DNA from 2 places in the Citrobacter werkmanii genome. Region 2 is predicted to be linked to the other one. Evidence: predicted binding sites of a transcription regulator. Region 2 holds the regulator's gene; the other holds the start of a gene.

What was found. Region 2 encodes Fur, which represses iron uptake genes when iron is present. Its sites were predicted from a motif close to ATAATAATGAGAACNACTATCAA; they were not measured.
Region 1: a site for Fur is predicted at 4,072-4,094, ahead of feoA (ferrous iron transporter A). Genes of this name have one in related genera too.

What each region holds. Positions count from the first base shown of each region.
Region 1 covers NZ_CP044101.1:4,748,443-4,755,871, reverse strand. The annotation lists gene FOB24_RS23470 (Rpn family recombination-promoting nuclease/putative transposase) at 4-954, opposite strand; gene feoC ([Fe-S]-dependent transcriptional repressor FeoC) at 1,149-1,385, opposite strand; gene feoB (Fe(2+) transporter permease subunit FeoB) at 1,397-3,715, opposite strand; gene feoA (ferrous iron transporter A) at 3,734-3,961, opposite strand; gene FOB24_RS23450 (Tex family protein) at 4,337-6,670, opposite strand; gene greB (transcription elongation factor GreB) at 6,769-7,242, opposite strand.
Region 2 covers NZ_CP044101.1:1,761,508-1,768,936, forward strand. The annotation lists gene tcuB (tricarballylate utilization 4Fe-4S protein TcuB) at 1-1,025, opposite strand, end outside; gene tcuA (FAD-dependent tricarballylate dehydrogenase TcuA) at 1,012-2,415, opposite strand; gene tcuR (tricarballylate utilization LysR family transcriptional regulator TcuR) at 2,513-3,439, opposite strand; gene fur (ferric iron uptake transcriptional regulator) at 3,567-4,013, opposite strand; gene fldA (flavodoxin FldA) at 4,303-4,833, opposite strand; gene ybfE (LexA regulated protein) at 4,989-5,276, opposite strand; gene ybfF (esterase) at 5,405-6,178, opposite strand; gene seqA (replication initiation negative regulator SeqA) at 6,372-6,914, shown strand; gene pgm (phosphoglucomutase (alpha-D-glucose-1,6-bisphosphate-dependent)) at 6,939-7,429, shown strand, end outside.

The DNA of each region.
Region 1 (7,429 bases), 1.9 Mb from region 2:
TGATTAATGGCTGCACGTAGCCAGATCCTCAGCGGTCAGGCCGGTGATTCTGCAGATGGTCAGCGGGTCTATACCATCTGCCAACATGGTTGTTGCAATGCGTAGAGCTTCCTCTCGTTTGCCTTGTTGCAAACCCTCTCGTAACCCCTGTAGTAACCCTTTCCTGTGACCTTCCTGAAGACCATTAAGGTGCCCTTCCTGACGTAATCTTTCGGCAATAGTCATCAACTTTTCCTTATGTTGAGGTAAACGTTCGGCGACCTGGTGAATAAATTCGCTAAAACGCGCGGTGTCACCGGCCTGCATCAGGTAATTAAACAGGGCTTTCAACTGGTTGTCATTAGCATGTCCTTTAACAAGCAGGATGGCGAGTTTTTCAACTAACCCCATCAAATCGCGTTTACGAATATGCTTTTGGATGAGCTCCAACAGCGCCATCCGGCGGTGCTGCATGATCTCGTCATCGGGCACAACGGTGATATCGACCAATGGAAATGCTGTGGCATAAAGTGGTCTGGCTGCCTCCGGGTCGTCAAATTCGTCCAGCCAGCAGAGTGAATATGGATATGGGCTGACGGTGCCATGATAAAAAAGTATGGGGATCACCAACGGTAGTTTCTTATGGCCCGCGTCCAGATGTCGCTGCATTACGGCAATGGCATAGCGCATGAGGCGAAATGCCATATGAGCATCCGCGGTACTCTGATGTTCAATGATGGTGTAAATGTAGCCATCGCCTTCACGAGTTTTCAGCGACCACAACACGTCTGAATAGTACGCGCGTAAATCGTCTTCAATAAAGCTGCCTGATTCCAGTTGTAGTGTGTTCAGATCGCAAAGTACACGCAAAGCGTCGGGTAGATGAAGTTGCAGAAAATCGCGGGCGGTTGCAGGGTGGTTCAAAAACGTTTTGAAAATCGCGTCATGCGGCGTAGCCGTCGTGTCAGTATTCATGGCGATCCGTCACCTGGGAAATAAGATGACGAGACTCTACTTGCCCGAACGACAGTAATCATCCGCGAGTTGATAGTTCTGCGCGGAAGGCTGAGGGATAGATCTGTTTTGCTGAAACAGTAAAATCGTTGTGGGAGCCGTTACGCAAAAAGCCGGATATCAGCATAAACGCTGAGTCCGGCAGGAGCGGCAAACTAGCGCAAAGCCCACCACTCGCGCAGGCAGGCTTTACCTTCCGGGCAACTCTTGCAGCTTCCGGACAGACACCCATCGGCATCTTCCTGAATCCGCACCGCTTTGCCCATCTTTTCTAACTGATTCAGCATGGCGTCAATCATTGGCTGCGGGGTATGCAGCGTGTGGCTAATTTGCTTTGCCTCCATGCGCCCCCGCAGCGCCAGTAAATCACGAACCTGAATAAGCGATGCCATCGTTTTCAGCCTTAATGGCAATCGCCAGTGGTACTGGAACAGCAGGAGCTAGCTGTTCTGTTGGTTGACAGCAGTGAGAGATCCACCCGGCTGCGGGCACGGCGCAGCAGACCCAGCAACACGATGTTAAACAGAATGACGGCTAAGATGCACACCAGACTGTAAGTCGGATGCGCTTTGTAGCTGACGGTCTGATAAAACAGCGTTGACAGTGAATAGGCGATGTTCAGGCCCCACAGGATCGAGAAGCCCATCCAACCACGGCTGGATTCACGTGCGATAGCCCCCATCACTGAAATGCACGGGACATACAGCAGCACGAAAATCAGGTAGCTGTACGCGGCGGCGGCGCTGCCAAATTTCTCGCCCATCACGCCCATTGCGCCTGTAGCCATCTCGCCGTCGCCTTTGCTGGCTTCAATAGGGTTGGCCAGCACGCTCAGGCTGAAGGTGTCTTTCAGGCTTTGCCAGGTTTCATCCACCGCACTGAACAGCTCGTCACCGAGGTGGAAATCTGCCGGATTGAATTCTTCTTCCTGAATGTTTTCTGCGGTGTAAAGCGTGTTCAGCGTACCGACAACCACCTCTTTTGCCATCGCACCGGTGAACAGACCGACGGTTGCCTGCCAGTTATCTTCGTGGACGCCAATCGGCTTGAAGACTGGGGTGATGACGCGGCTGACGGAAGCCAGAGCAGAGTCGTTGATGTTATCGACGATTTTCCCGCTTAGCGAGAAGCTGTTAAAGGCGCTGAGGAAAATACTGACGATGATAATCACTTTACCGGCACGCAGCACGAAGCCTTTCAGACGTTGCCAGGTCTGAATAATCAGGCTCTTGATGTGCGGCACATGGTATACCGGCAGCTCCATGACGAATGGTGTTGCTTCGCCACGCATGATGGTGTGTTTGAGCATCAGGCCGGTCAGCACCGCCATGATGATACCCAGTACGTACAACGAGAAGACCGCCAGCGCGCCGTTCTGACCAAAGAAAGCCGCGGCAAAGACGGCGAAAATCGCCAGACGTGCGCCGCAGGACATAAACGGCGCCATCATGATGGTCATCAGACGTTCACGTGGCGCATCCAGCGTACGGGCGCCCATCACCGACGGTACGTTGCAGCCAAAGCCGACTATCAGCGGGACAAACGATTTGCCCGGCAGTCCCAGTGCCTGCATCAGACGGTCCATCACAAACGCAGCGCGCGCCATGTAACCGGAGTCTTCAAGGAAAGAGAGGAACAGGTACATCATGCCGATTTGCGGCACCAACGGCAGCACGGTGTTAATCCCGCCGCCAAGACCTTGCGCCAGGAAGATAGTGAGCCAGTCCGGGAAGTGCAGCGTATAGCCAATCCATTGAATACCATGAATAAACAGCGCCACGGAACCCACATCGAATAACGGCTGCAGTGCGCCGCCAATGTTAATGGCGAGCAGGAACATCAGGTACATCACGAACAGGAAAATCGGCAACCCGAGGAAGCGGTTGAGGACAATTTTATCCACCGCGGTGGTGAAATGGCTCGGCTCTGCCGTCAGGGTATTACTGACGGTATCGCAGATTGCGGCGATGCATTGGTAACGCGCATCGGCGATATGCAGCGCGGGATCGTCCATTGTTTCACTCAGACGCGCAATGGCGGCATCGAGGTTTTGCGCGGCCTCACCGGCGTAGGCACGGCTGTAGATATCGCCTTCCAGCATTTGCAGGCCCAGCCAGCGGCGTTGTTTTAGCGGCATATCTTTGGCCATCGCATCGGCGAGGGAATCGGCTTCCTGCAACAACGGCTGGGCATAATGCACCAGTTCGACGGTGTCGTTTTCCTTGTAGCGATCGATCGCCAGCTTCAACGCTTCAATGCCGCGGGCGCGGGTGGAGACCAGCGGAACCACCGGGCAGCCAAGACGGGCGGAGAGGGCGTCGATATCGATACGGATTTGCTGTTTCTCAGCAATATCCAGCATGTTCAGAGCGACGATACAGGGAATGCCCAGCTCAAGCAGTTGCAACGTCAGGTAGAGGTTGCGCTCAAGGTTTGAGGCATCGACCACGTTGATCAACAGATCCGCGTCGCCGCTTAAAATGTAGTGGCAGGCGATTTGCTCATCAAGAGAGGTCTGCGACGAGATTGTCGTCAGTGAATAGGTGCCGGGTAAGTCGACCAGCGTGACCTGATGGTCCGTCGTGGCGAAATGACCTTCTTTACGCTCAACGGTAACGCCAGCCCAGTTGCCTACACGCTGACGCGCGCCGGTGAGCTGGTTGAATAAGGTTGTCTTGCCGGAATTAGGATTACCAATTAAACCAATGGTTAGTTTTTTCATTTTTATAGACTCACTGTATTAACAGGACACCGCTTCCACTTCTAATAACGCCAAATCCTTTTTACGCAATACCAGACTTACGCGACGCGTTTCAATATGGATAGGATCGCCGAGCGGGGCGACGCGAACCACGTTGAAGGATGAGCCGGGTAGCATGCCAAGTGACAACAGTTTCTGACGATAAGCCGGGCTGATTTCACGGGCAAAACCGGTAATTTTCCACGCACTGTCAGGAGTGAATTGCATAGGGACCTACTTATATCTCGCTAACTGGGTGATTACCTCATGGGGCGACAGGGCGGCATGAGACCAGATGATTAGCCAACGTAAGGAAAGAGTAAATAATCAACAAACCAATGATAATGAGAATGGTTTCTATCATCAATAGAATAAGTGTGACGGAATGTACAATTAGATAATAATTTGAGCCAATTTTGATATTCCTCAATATTTATTCTGGTTGGGGACGAATGATTCGCGCTAGCAATTATTGAAATCCTTAATGTTTAATTAAGGTTTCATCTGTTAATGAAGTGATAAATATAATGAGGAAGAGAGAAGATAATATAGTAAATATGCCGGATACGGTATTTACACCGCTATCCGGCACATGGTTTAAACTTAGCGCTTTTTACCCATTGCCGCTGCCAGCGCATCCATCATGGCGCTGTTGCCCGCAGGCTGAGCGTCACGGCCACGAGGTTTCGCGGCTTTTGGAGCCGGGCGATTGCCCTGAGTACGATCGTTATTTCCACCACTGCGACGCGCGTTGGTTTCACCTGGCTGCTCATCCAGACGCATAGTCAGCGCGATACGCTTACGCTGCAGGTCCACTTCCAGCACTTTCACCTTCACAATGTCGCCCGCTTTCACCACGGTGTGGGGATCTTCGACGAACTTATTCGACAGTGAAGAGATATGCACCAGACCGTCCTGGTGTACGCCGATATCGACAAACGCGCCGAAGTTGGTGACGTTGGTGACGGCTCCTTCCAGAATCATCCCCGGTTGCAGATCGTTCATGGTTTCTACGCCATCAGCAAACTGTGCGGTTTTGAATTCAGGACGCGGGTCGCGACCCGGTTTTTCCAGCTCTTTGATGATGTCGGTGACGGTTGGTACCCCGAAGCGCTCGTCGGTAAAATCGGCGGCTTTCAGATTGCGCAGTTCGCTGCTGTTGCCCATCAGATCGCGCAGCGATTGCTCGGTGGCGGCCAGAATGCGTTCCACAATCGGATAGGCTTCCGGGTGAACGGTGGAGGCATCCAGTGGATTATCGCCGTGATTGATACGCAAGAAGCCCGCGCACTGTTCAAAGGCTTTAGGGCCCAGACGGCTGACTTTGAGCAGTTGCTGACGGTTCTGGAACTGGCCGTTCTCGTCACGCCAGGCCACGATGTTCTGCGCCATCATGCGCGTCAGGCCCGCCACGCGGGTCAGCAGCGGTACGGAGGCGGTGTTCAGATCCACGCCGACGGCGTTTACGCAGTCTTCCACTACCGCATCCAGCTTACGCGCCAGCTGCGTCTGGCTTACGTCGTGCTGATACTGGCCCACGCCGATAGATTTCGGATCGATTTTCACCAGCTCAGCCAGCGGATCCTGCAGACGACGGGCGATCGACACCGCCCCACGCAGCGAAACATCAAGGTCCGGGAACTCCAGCGCCGCCAGCTCAGAAGCGGAGTACACTGACGCGCCGGCTTCGCTGACGATTACTTTCTGCGCGGTGACTTGCGGGAACTGTTTCTGTACGTCGAGGAAGAAACGCTCGGTTTCGCGCGACGCCGTACCATTACCAATCGCCACCAGCTCAACGTTGTATTTTTCACACAACGCTGCAACGGCGACGGCGGCTTTGGCGGCCTGACCGGTATGCGGGTAAATGGTATCGGTAGCGACCAGTTTGCCGGTACCGTCAACCACAGCCACTTTTACCCCGGTACGCAGACCCGGATCGAGGCCCATTGTGGCGCGCAGTCCGGCTGGGGCGGCCATCAGCAGGTCATGCAGGTTGCGGGCAAAGACGTTAATCGCTTCATCTTCCGCACGTTCGCGCACGGTACCCATCAGCTCGGTTTCAAGGTGCATCAGCACTTTGATGCGCCACGTCCAGCTCACCACGCCTTTACGCCAGCTGTCGGCAGGTGCGTTATTCAGGCGCAGTCCCAGATGTTCCTGGATAATCTGCTCGCCGTGGCTCTCTTTTGGCGGCTCATCGAATTGCGGATCGGCATTCAATGAAAGCTGTAACATGCCTTCGTTACGCCCACGGAACATGGCCAGCGCGCGGTGGGATGGCACGGTAGAAATCGGTTCGTGGTGGTCGAAGTAGTCACGGAACTTCGCCCCTTCCTCTTCTTTACCGCTGACCACGGTAGAAACCAAATGCGCGTTTTTCCACAGGTAATCACGAACTTTTGCCAGCAGCGCGGCGTCTTCTGCGAAACGCTCCATCAGAATGTAGCGCGCGCCGTCGAGAGCGGCTTTGGTGTCCGCCACGCCGTTTTCGGCGTTGAGGTATTTGGCGGCTTCCGTTTCCGGGTCGTGGGAGGGTTCGTTCCACAGCAGGTCAGCCAGCGGCTCCAGCCCGGCTTCAATGGCGATTTGCCCACGGGTGCGGCGCTTGGGTTTGTACGGCAGATAGAGATCTTCGAGTTCGGTCTTACTTAACGTACCGTTGATCGCATTCGCCAGATCGTCGGTCAGTTTGCCTTGCTCGCCGATAGATTTCAGGATCGCCTGACGGCGGTCTTCCAGTTCACGCAGATATCCCAGACGGGTCTCCAGATTACGCAATTGCGTATCGTCCAGACCGCCGGTGATTTCCTTACGATAACGTGCGATAAACGGCACGGTGTTCCCTTCATCAAGCAGGCGAACGGCAGCTTCTACCTGTTCAGCACGAGCCTGAATTTCACCTGCGATAATGCGGCAGAAAGAATCATTCATCATGGATAGCTTCGTCTATAGGATAAAAAATCAGGGGATAGTTATACGGATTGACTGGCAAAAATGCCAGTCATCTACGGGGGCTTCGGATTGTTCCGGTCTCACTTCACGTATTCGATCTCGTTTACGTACCAACTGGCTTCGCCGCCTGGGGTGTTTACTACCGCGAGATCGCCGACCTCTTTTTTCAGCAGCGCCCGCGCCATTGGCGAATCGATAGAGATGTAATCTTTACGGCCGAAGATCTCATCGTAGCCGACAATGCGGAATTTGCGGATGTCGCCATCGTCATTTTCAATCTCGACCCATGCGCCAAAGAAGACTTTCCCTTCCTGTTGCGGGGAGTAATCGACGATTTTCAGATTTTCCATGCACTTGGTCAAATAACGAACGCGGCGGTCGATTTCGCGCAGGCGCTTTTTATTATACTGGTAGTCGGCATTTTCGCTGCGGTCGCCCAGACTTGCGGCCCAGGTGACCTTTTTGGTGACTTCCGGGCGCTCTTCACGCCAGAGATAATTCAGTTCTTGTTTGAGTTTTTCATACCCTTCACGGGTTATCAGGGGCGTTTTCATCTTATTGTTTTACCTTCAACTCTGTGATGATGCGCACAATTAGTATTACGTGAGCATATCAACAGAATAAATAATGTATTGCGAGAAACATTGTATACTTAAGCTGCTGTTTAATATGCTTTGTAACAATTTAGCCTGGAATTCATACCAGAATTCGCTGGTGACTCACGTGAGCTTTCTTAAGAAT
Region 2 (7,429 bases):
AGCGCCATGACCACGCCGAGATGAATAGCCAGTAAAATAGCCATCCATGAGGTGTCTCTTCCCGCCAGCAGCGCCAGACCGGTCAGACTGGTCAGCAGCAGCAGCAAAATAAAACCGCGATCCATCGGTTTTTGCCGTGCGTCGCCGTGTAGCGGTGAGCGTTTAAGATTCAGCCATAGCAAGCCAGCCGGGCCGACAACCAGACCAATTCCGCCCAGCGTGCCCAGCATCACCGGAACGCTGAAGAACGGGTAGGGCGCTTCTATGCCTGCAAAGTAGTGATAGCCTGTAGCCACCACGGTGGCGGCAAAGCAGAGCATAAAACCGTAGAAGGTAAAGTGGTGGAAACGGCGGCGCATCAGGGTGAAAGCATCATCCGCTTCGTTACAACCTTTGCCGTGGCCACCATCGAGATATTTCAGCGTCAGCGCATCGTGTGAGGCTTCAGCAATCTCGGCGGAACGCGGCATACCCGGAGAGATCTCGCGCCAGAAGCGGATCACGCCCGCCATCAGCAAACCGATCGCCAGAATAAAGACCGAACCAAACATCCAGGCCAGCAGGTTATGCGGGAAAATTTGATAGAAATCCCCGGCCAGCGGAGGATGGAATAGTGAACCTTTCAAACCTATAGCGAGGAGTAAAAACAGGATCAGACCGAAAACCAGCGCCAGCATCACGGTTACGCCCGCGCGACGATAAAGCGCGCCAAAGGCGGCGGGTTGCGCATAATGCTGATAGGTTTCGAGCCGGACCTCCGCCATCGCCTTTGGTACGTTGATGGCAAATTCATGAGGCGGGGCATACTGACACGCGTGCAGGCAAGCGCCGCAGTTATGGCACAAGTTCGCCAGATAGTTGATATCCGCTTTACCGAATTCCAGACGTTGCGTCATCGCCGGGAATACGGCGCAAAAGCCTTCACAATAGCGACAGGCATTGCACACCTGCATCACACGTTCAACTTCAGCTTCCGGTTCGGTGATAATTTGCGCTTCGATGATCAGTTTCTCAAGCTGCTTCATGACGTGTCTCCTTACGTGCGGCCAGCGCGGCTTCTTTTCCGGCAATGCGGCCAAAGGTGGTGCCGATCGACATCCCCACGCCAGCGGTGTAGCCCTTGCCCAACACGTTGCCCGCCATCATCTCTCCGGCGACGAACAGGTTACGGCTTGGAAGCCCGGCAAAATGCACAGCGGCGTGTTCGTTCACTTTTAACCCAAGATAAGTGAAGGTGATCCCTGGCCGCAGGGCATAGCCGTAGTATGGCGGCTGGTCCAGTGGTCGCGCCCAGTGCGTTTTCGCGGGTAGCAAATCTTTGGTGGCGCAGTTATCCAGAACGGTGTGGTCGAACTGACCTGGCTGGCAGGCGTTGTTGTATTGCGTCACGGTGTGGGTAAAACGTTCGGCATCCAGTCCTAACTGAAGAGCCAGCTCTGCCAACGTATTGGCCTGCGCGCCGGGAAAGACCGGCGGCATAAAGTGGCCAATAGCTTTACTGTCGATGATGGAGTAGCCAATCTGCCCTGGCTGTTGAGCGACCAGACGTCCCCAGATGGCGTAGCGTTTGGGCCAGAAATCTTCACCTTCATCATAAAAGCGCTCAGCGTCCCGGTTCACCACTATACCGAGCGAGACGCAGTCCACGCGGGTGCAAATCCCGCCGTCATATAATGGCGCTCTGGCATCAATGGCCACGCAGTGTGACTGGGAGGGATCGCCGATAATGTCGGCTCCGGCATCCATCATAAATTTGAGCAGTACGCCCTGGTTAAAGCGCGTGCCGCGAATCAGGAAGTTATCCGCTGGCCATTCGCCGCGCTTGTTCTCTCCCCATGCTTCTCGTAGCCATTCGCGGTTAGACTCAAAACCGCCAGCGGCAAGCACGCAGGATTTAGCGGTGATGCGCTCTTCGCCTGCCAGCGCCGCCACGAACTCGCCATTACGCAGTTCAAGCGCCTGAACCGGGGTGTTATAGCGGATCTGCACTCCCAGCTTTTCTGCGCTGCGATAATAGGCATTCACAAGGGCCTTTCCACCGCCCATAAAAAAGGCGTTGGTTCGCGCCACGTGTAAAGCGCCAGAGAGAGGTGGCTGAAAGTTAACGCCGTGCTGGCGCATCCAGTCGCGGCATTGTGAAGAGGTACGGATCACCAGACGCGCCAGCGCTTCGTTGGTATTCCCTTCCGTGACGCGCCACAGATCTTGCCAGAATTCTTCTTCAGGATAGCTGTCCACCAGCACATCCTGCGGCGCATCATGCATACAACGTAAATTACGCGTGTGTTGGGAGTTTCCTCCGCGCCATTCCCGGGGGGCCGCTTCGAGCAGGAGTACCGAAGCTCCTTGCTCCCGGGCGGTCAAGGCAGCACATAACGCGGCATTACCACCACCAATCACCAGAACATCAACCATCGTATACTCCATTACCATTTAACTATTTGTTAAATTTGTAATTGAAATGTATACGCACAGCTGGTGCGGGCGCTATGATGTGGTGCTAAACAGTACTTTAGTTATTGTAAAGAGTAGCGCCAGGCCAGCTTCCTGCTTCCACCAGTTGATGCATAACTTTCGTCAGCACCACACGGGCGGCAAGGCCTGCCGGGGTAAGTTCATCGTCAGAGAGGCTGACCAGAAAGTTAGGGCGGCTAAGTATCGGATTATAGACGCCGATCACTCTTAGAGTTTCTTTATCGAGATGGGAGATCGCCGCACCGGGCTGAAGAGTGGCGCCAATGCCACTGCGTACGGCGCGCATCAGTAACGCCAGACCATCAATTTCAGTAGCGATCTCAATATTTAGCGCGTGTTCCTGGCAGATGGCATCCAGCCTGCCGCGCAGACCATGTCCCGGGCTTGGCATGATCAATGGAATATTTGCCAGTTGGGCTGGAGCAATATTGTCGTCGACAATATCAGCCAATAGGGCATGGGTCCCAATCAAAAACAGCCGTTCTTCAAGAATCGGTCTGGCGCTCCAGCGCAGGATCTTTTCTTTTTGAAACACGACAGCCAGATCAATCTGGCGGGTATTAATCATTCGTTCCAGGTTGCCAGAGAGACTTTCCACCACATGCAGGCGAACATCAGCATAGCTTTCCCGCATGGCGTGAATAAATGGCATGCCGAGAACGGAAGCGGTACTGGGGGCCATACCGACGCTGACGTGTCCGGAAAGTCGGGCCTCGCGCGCGGCGAGGATTGCATCGTCTGCATGCCGGAGCGCCAGCTGCGCCTGGGAGTAAAAAGCCAGTCCGGCGCTGGTGGGCGTCACACCGCGCGAGGTGCGTTGAAGCAGACGAATAGCAAGTTCGCTTTCCAGGCGCGTCATTTGCTGACTGAGTGCCGAAACACCGATATTGAGATCGAGCGCCGCGCTACCCATGCTGCCGGTTTCTACAATACGCACAAAATAGCGTAGTTGACGAAGTTCCATTTCAACTCTCCGAATGGCAATTGATTTTTACATTAAAGCAACATTGACGTAGAAGGAAGAGGGGGATGGTCAAATTTGGCCCATAAAAAAAGCCAACCGGATGGTTGGCTTTTCAGAAATCGTCACATTATTTGCCGTCGTGCGCATGCTCATCTTCGCGGCAATCGCCTTCGGCGCAGTGGCCATAAAGATAGAGGCTATGGTTGGTTAAGCGAATACCATGTTTAGCCGCAATCTCACGCTGACGCGCTTCAATGGAATCATCGCTGAACTCGACCACTTTGCCGCAGTCGAGGCAAATGAGGTGATCGTGGTGATGCTGTTGAGTCAGTTCGAAGACGGATTTACCACCTTCAAAATTGTGGCGGGTCACGATACCGGCATCATCAAACTGGTTCAGCACACGATACACGGTCGCCAGACCAATTTCTTCACCCATATCGATCAGGCGTTTGTATAAGTCTTCCGCACTGACGTGATGGTTATCCGGTTCCTGAAGAACTTCCAGAATTTTTAAACGAGGAAGCGTTACTTTCAGGCCAGCCTTCTTTAATGCGGTATTGTTGTCAGTCATGCGGAATCTGTCCTGTAGCTAAACGATTCACTTCATTAACAGAAGTGACAGAAATTGCACTTGAGAAATTGCGTATCATTATAGAACTGCCATGGTTAAATGAAAACAGCAAGTCTCTGGCATATATTGTTAATCAAAACGTGGTATCGCCGACAAACACACTGTGCAACACCCGATTGGCATCCAGCCATTGTACAGGGTCAGACGGAAAAGTTACAAATTTGTAGCAATTATTTTGATTGGTTTTATCTATTGATGCGGCGCAGATGAGGATCTGCGCCGCGCGAAATCAGGCATTGATGATTTCGTCGAGGTGCAGTTCTTCTGAGATCTGCTTAACCCATTTTTCTACGCGTTCAGCGGTCAGCTCCGGCTGGCGATCTTCATCGATAGCCAGACCGACAAAGTGGTCGTCGTCAGCCAGGCCTTTGGACGCTTCAAAGTGATAACCCGCCGTTGGCCAGTGACCGACGATGGTGGCGCCGCGTGGCTCAATGATGTCGCGAATTGTGCCTAACGCATCGCAGAAATATTCTGCGTAATCTTCCTGGTCGCCGCAGCCGAACAATGCAACCAGTTTGCCGTTAAAATCAATGTCTTCGAGGGTAGGGAAGAAATCGTCCCAGTCACACTGCGCTTCACCGTAGTACCAGGTTGGAATGCCGAGCAGCAGAATGTCATACCCTTCCAGGTCTTCTTTGCTGCTTTTTGCAATGTCATGTACATCGGCAACGTCTTTACCAAGCTGTTTTTGAATCATTTTTGCGATGTTTTCGGTATTACCGGTGTCGCTGCCGAAAAAGATGCCAGTGATTGCCATGAGTAAAATAACCTCTTGAAACTTATTGAAATGGTGGTGGCGCATTGCCCACGGATAAGGGCAATCATAGCAGAACAGTCAGGCATGCGGAAACAGCAAACACGCGGGACTGCACTCTGTGCTACACGATTTATGATTTAGAGCAGAAATTCAGACTATGCCTGACCGCGCAATGCGGTGAGTTGGGTCATCAGCATCTCTTCGATGAGTTCACTGCGACTCATGTTGCGCGCCTCGGCCAGCTCGTTTAACGCGTCAACGGCATCAGCGTTCAGTTTCAGTTCGACACGCTTAAGCCCGCGAACTTTGTCACGTTTAAGCTGATTACGTTTATTTATACGTAACTGTTCATCACGCGAGAGCGGATTAGTTTTGGGTCGTCCCGGGCGACGCTCCTGCGCGAACAGATCTAATGTCGTACGGTCCGTTTGTTCTTTGGCCATGATCTTGGTGACTTCGGGGAAACAATCAGCCAGGCGTCCGCCCGGATGGATAGCGCGCCATAATACATCAGCAGGAGAGGCACGCCAACGCCCACGCGCGTAATCGCGCACGGACGCTGAGTTTTTAATCAGTTAGCCGGTTCGTTCAGATAACGACGGATGGCCCGCAGCACTGCTTCAGGTTTTTCCGCATGTACCCAATGCCCCGCGCCTGCGATAACGTGCGCCCGAGCCTGCGGGAATTGTGCCAGCAGTTGCTCGCGATACGCTTCGGTGACATAAGGGGAGTTACCGCCTGGAATAAACAATGCCGGGTGCTCCCATGCCGGGAGGGTTTGCCAACCGACGATATTGGGATATTGATCCCACAATACGGGAACGTTAAAGCGCCACTCGCCGTCAACAAAGGATTTCAGCAGAAACTGAATAACACCTTCCTCTTGCAGATGCTGGCGCATGACGCTTGCCGCCTGCTGGCGCGAGGACGCTTGTGCCTCGGTTACGGCATTGATTGCCGCAAAAATCTCATCGTGACGGCGCACATGATAGTCAACCGGCGCAATATCAATAGCCACCAGCCGATCAATACGATCAGGGGCCAACGCGGTTAACGCCATGACGGCTTTTCCCCCCATCGAGTGACCAATAAAGATCGCTTTTTCGATCTGTCGATCGTCCAGCGTATCCACCAGGTCTTGCGCCATGGCCGCATAATTCATTTCAGGCGATCGGGGCGAGAGGCCATGATTTCGCATATCAACCTGGATGATATCGTGATCGGCCACCAGGGAGCGTGCCAGGATCCCCAGGTTATCCAGGCTACCAAACAGGCCGTGAACCAGGACGATGGGAGAATTATTGTGCAGGTTTTGCGCAGATTGAGCTCGGATATTCAATTTCATGGCAAAGTTCTTTTTTTCACACTCACGGGTTAGGGTATCATGTTGACCATTCTGCCACAGGGCTGCAACAACTACGGTTACTCCGAGTTTTATCAGTCACCAGGCTTGACGCTATCCGCTGTTGGGATTTGCCTTTACACTACGCGTGTTAACCCAACAACTTGTATTCAGCTAAACACTGCACTGGATTAAGATGAAAACGATTGAAGTTGATGATGAACTCTATAGCTATATTGCCAGCCATACCAAGCATATCGGCGAGAGCGCATCCGACATTTTACGGCGTATGTTGAAATTTTCCGCCGCAGCACAGCCTGTCACTCCGGTAGTAAAAGAAGTCCGCGCTGTGCAACCTGTCGTGGAAGCTAAGCCGGTTAACCCCGTAAAAGATAAAGTGCGCGCGATGCGTGAACTGCTGTTGTCCGATGAATATGCGGAACAGAAGAAAGCAGTAAATCGCTTTATGCTGGTGCTGTCTACACTCTATTCTCTGGATCAAAACGCATTCGCCGAAGCAACGGATTCGTTGCATGGCCGGACGCGCGTTTATTTTGCGGCAGATGAACAGACGCTGCTGAAAAATGGTAATCAAACCAAACCGAAACACGTGCCAGGCACGCCGTACTGGGTGATCACCAATACCAACACCGGCCGTAAATGCAGCATGGTGGAGCACATCATGCAGTCAATGCAATTCCCTGCGGAATTGATTGAAAAGGTTTGCGGAACAATTTAATCCTTGCATTAGAAGGACCAGGCAATGGCAATCCACAACCGTGCAGGTCAACCTGCGCAACAGAGTGATTTGATTAACGTCGCCCAACTGACGGCACAGTACTATGTACTGAAACCAACGGCAGGGAACGCTGAGCACGCCGTCAAGTTCGGTACGTCCGGGCATCGCGGCAGTGCAGGTCGTCATAGTTTTAACGAGCCGCATATTCTGGCTATCGCCCAGGCGATTGCTGAAGAACGTGCGAAAAACGGGATTACTGGCCCGTGCTATGTGGGCAAGGATACCCACGCGCTGTCTGAACCGGCTTTTATCTCTGTGCTGGAAGTGCTGGCGGCGAATGGCGTTGATGTCATCGTGCAGGAAAACAACGGCTTTACGCCAACCCCTGCCGTGTCGAATGCCATCCTGGTCCACAACAAAAAAGGCGGCCCGCTGGCTGATGGCATTGTGATCACGCCGTCCCACAACCCGCCGGAAGATGGTGGCATTAAATACAACCCGCCAAACGGTGGTCC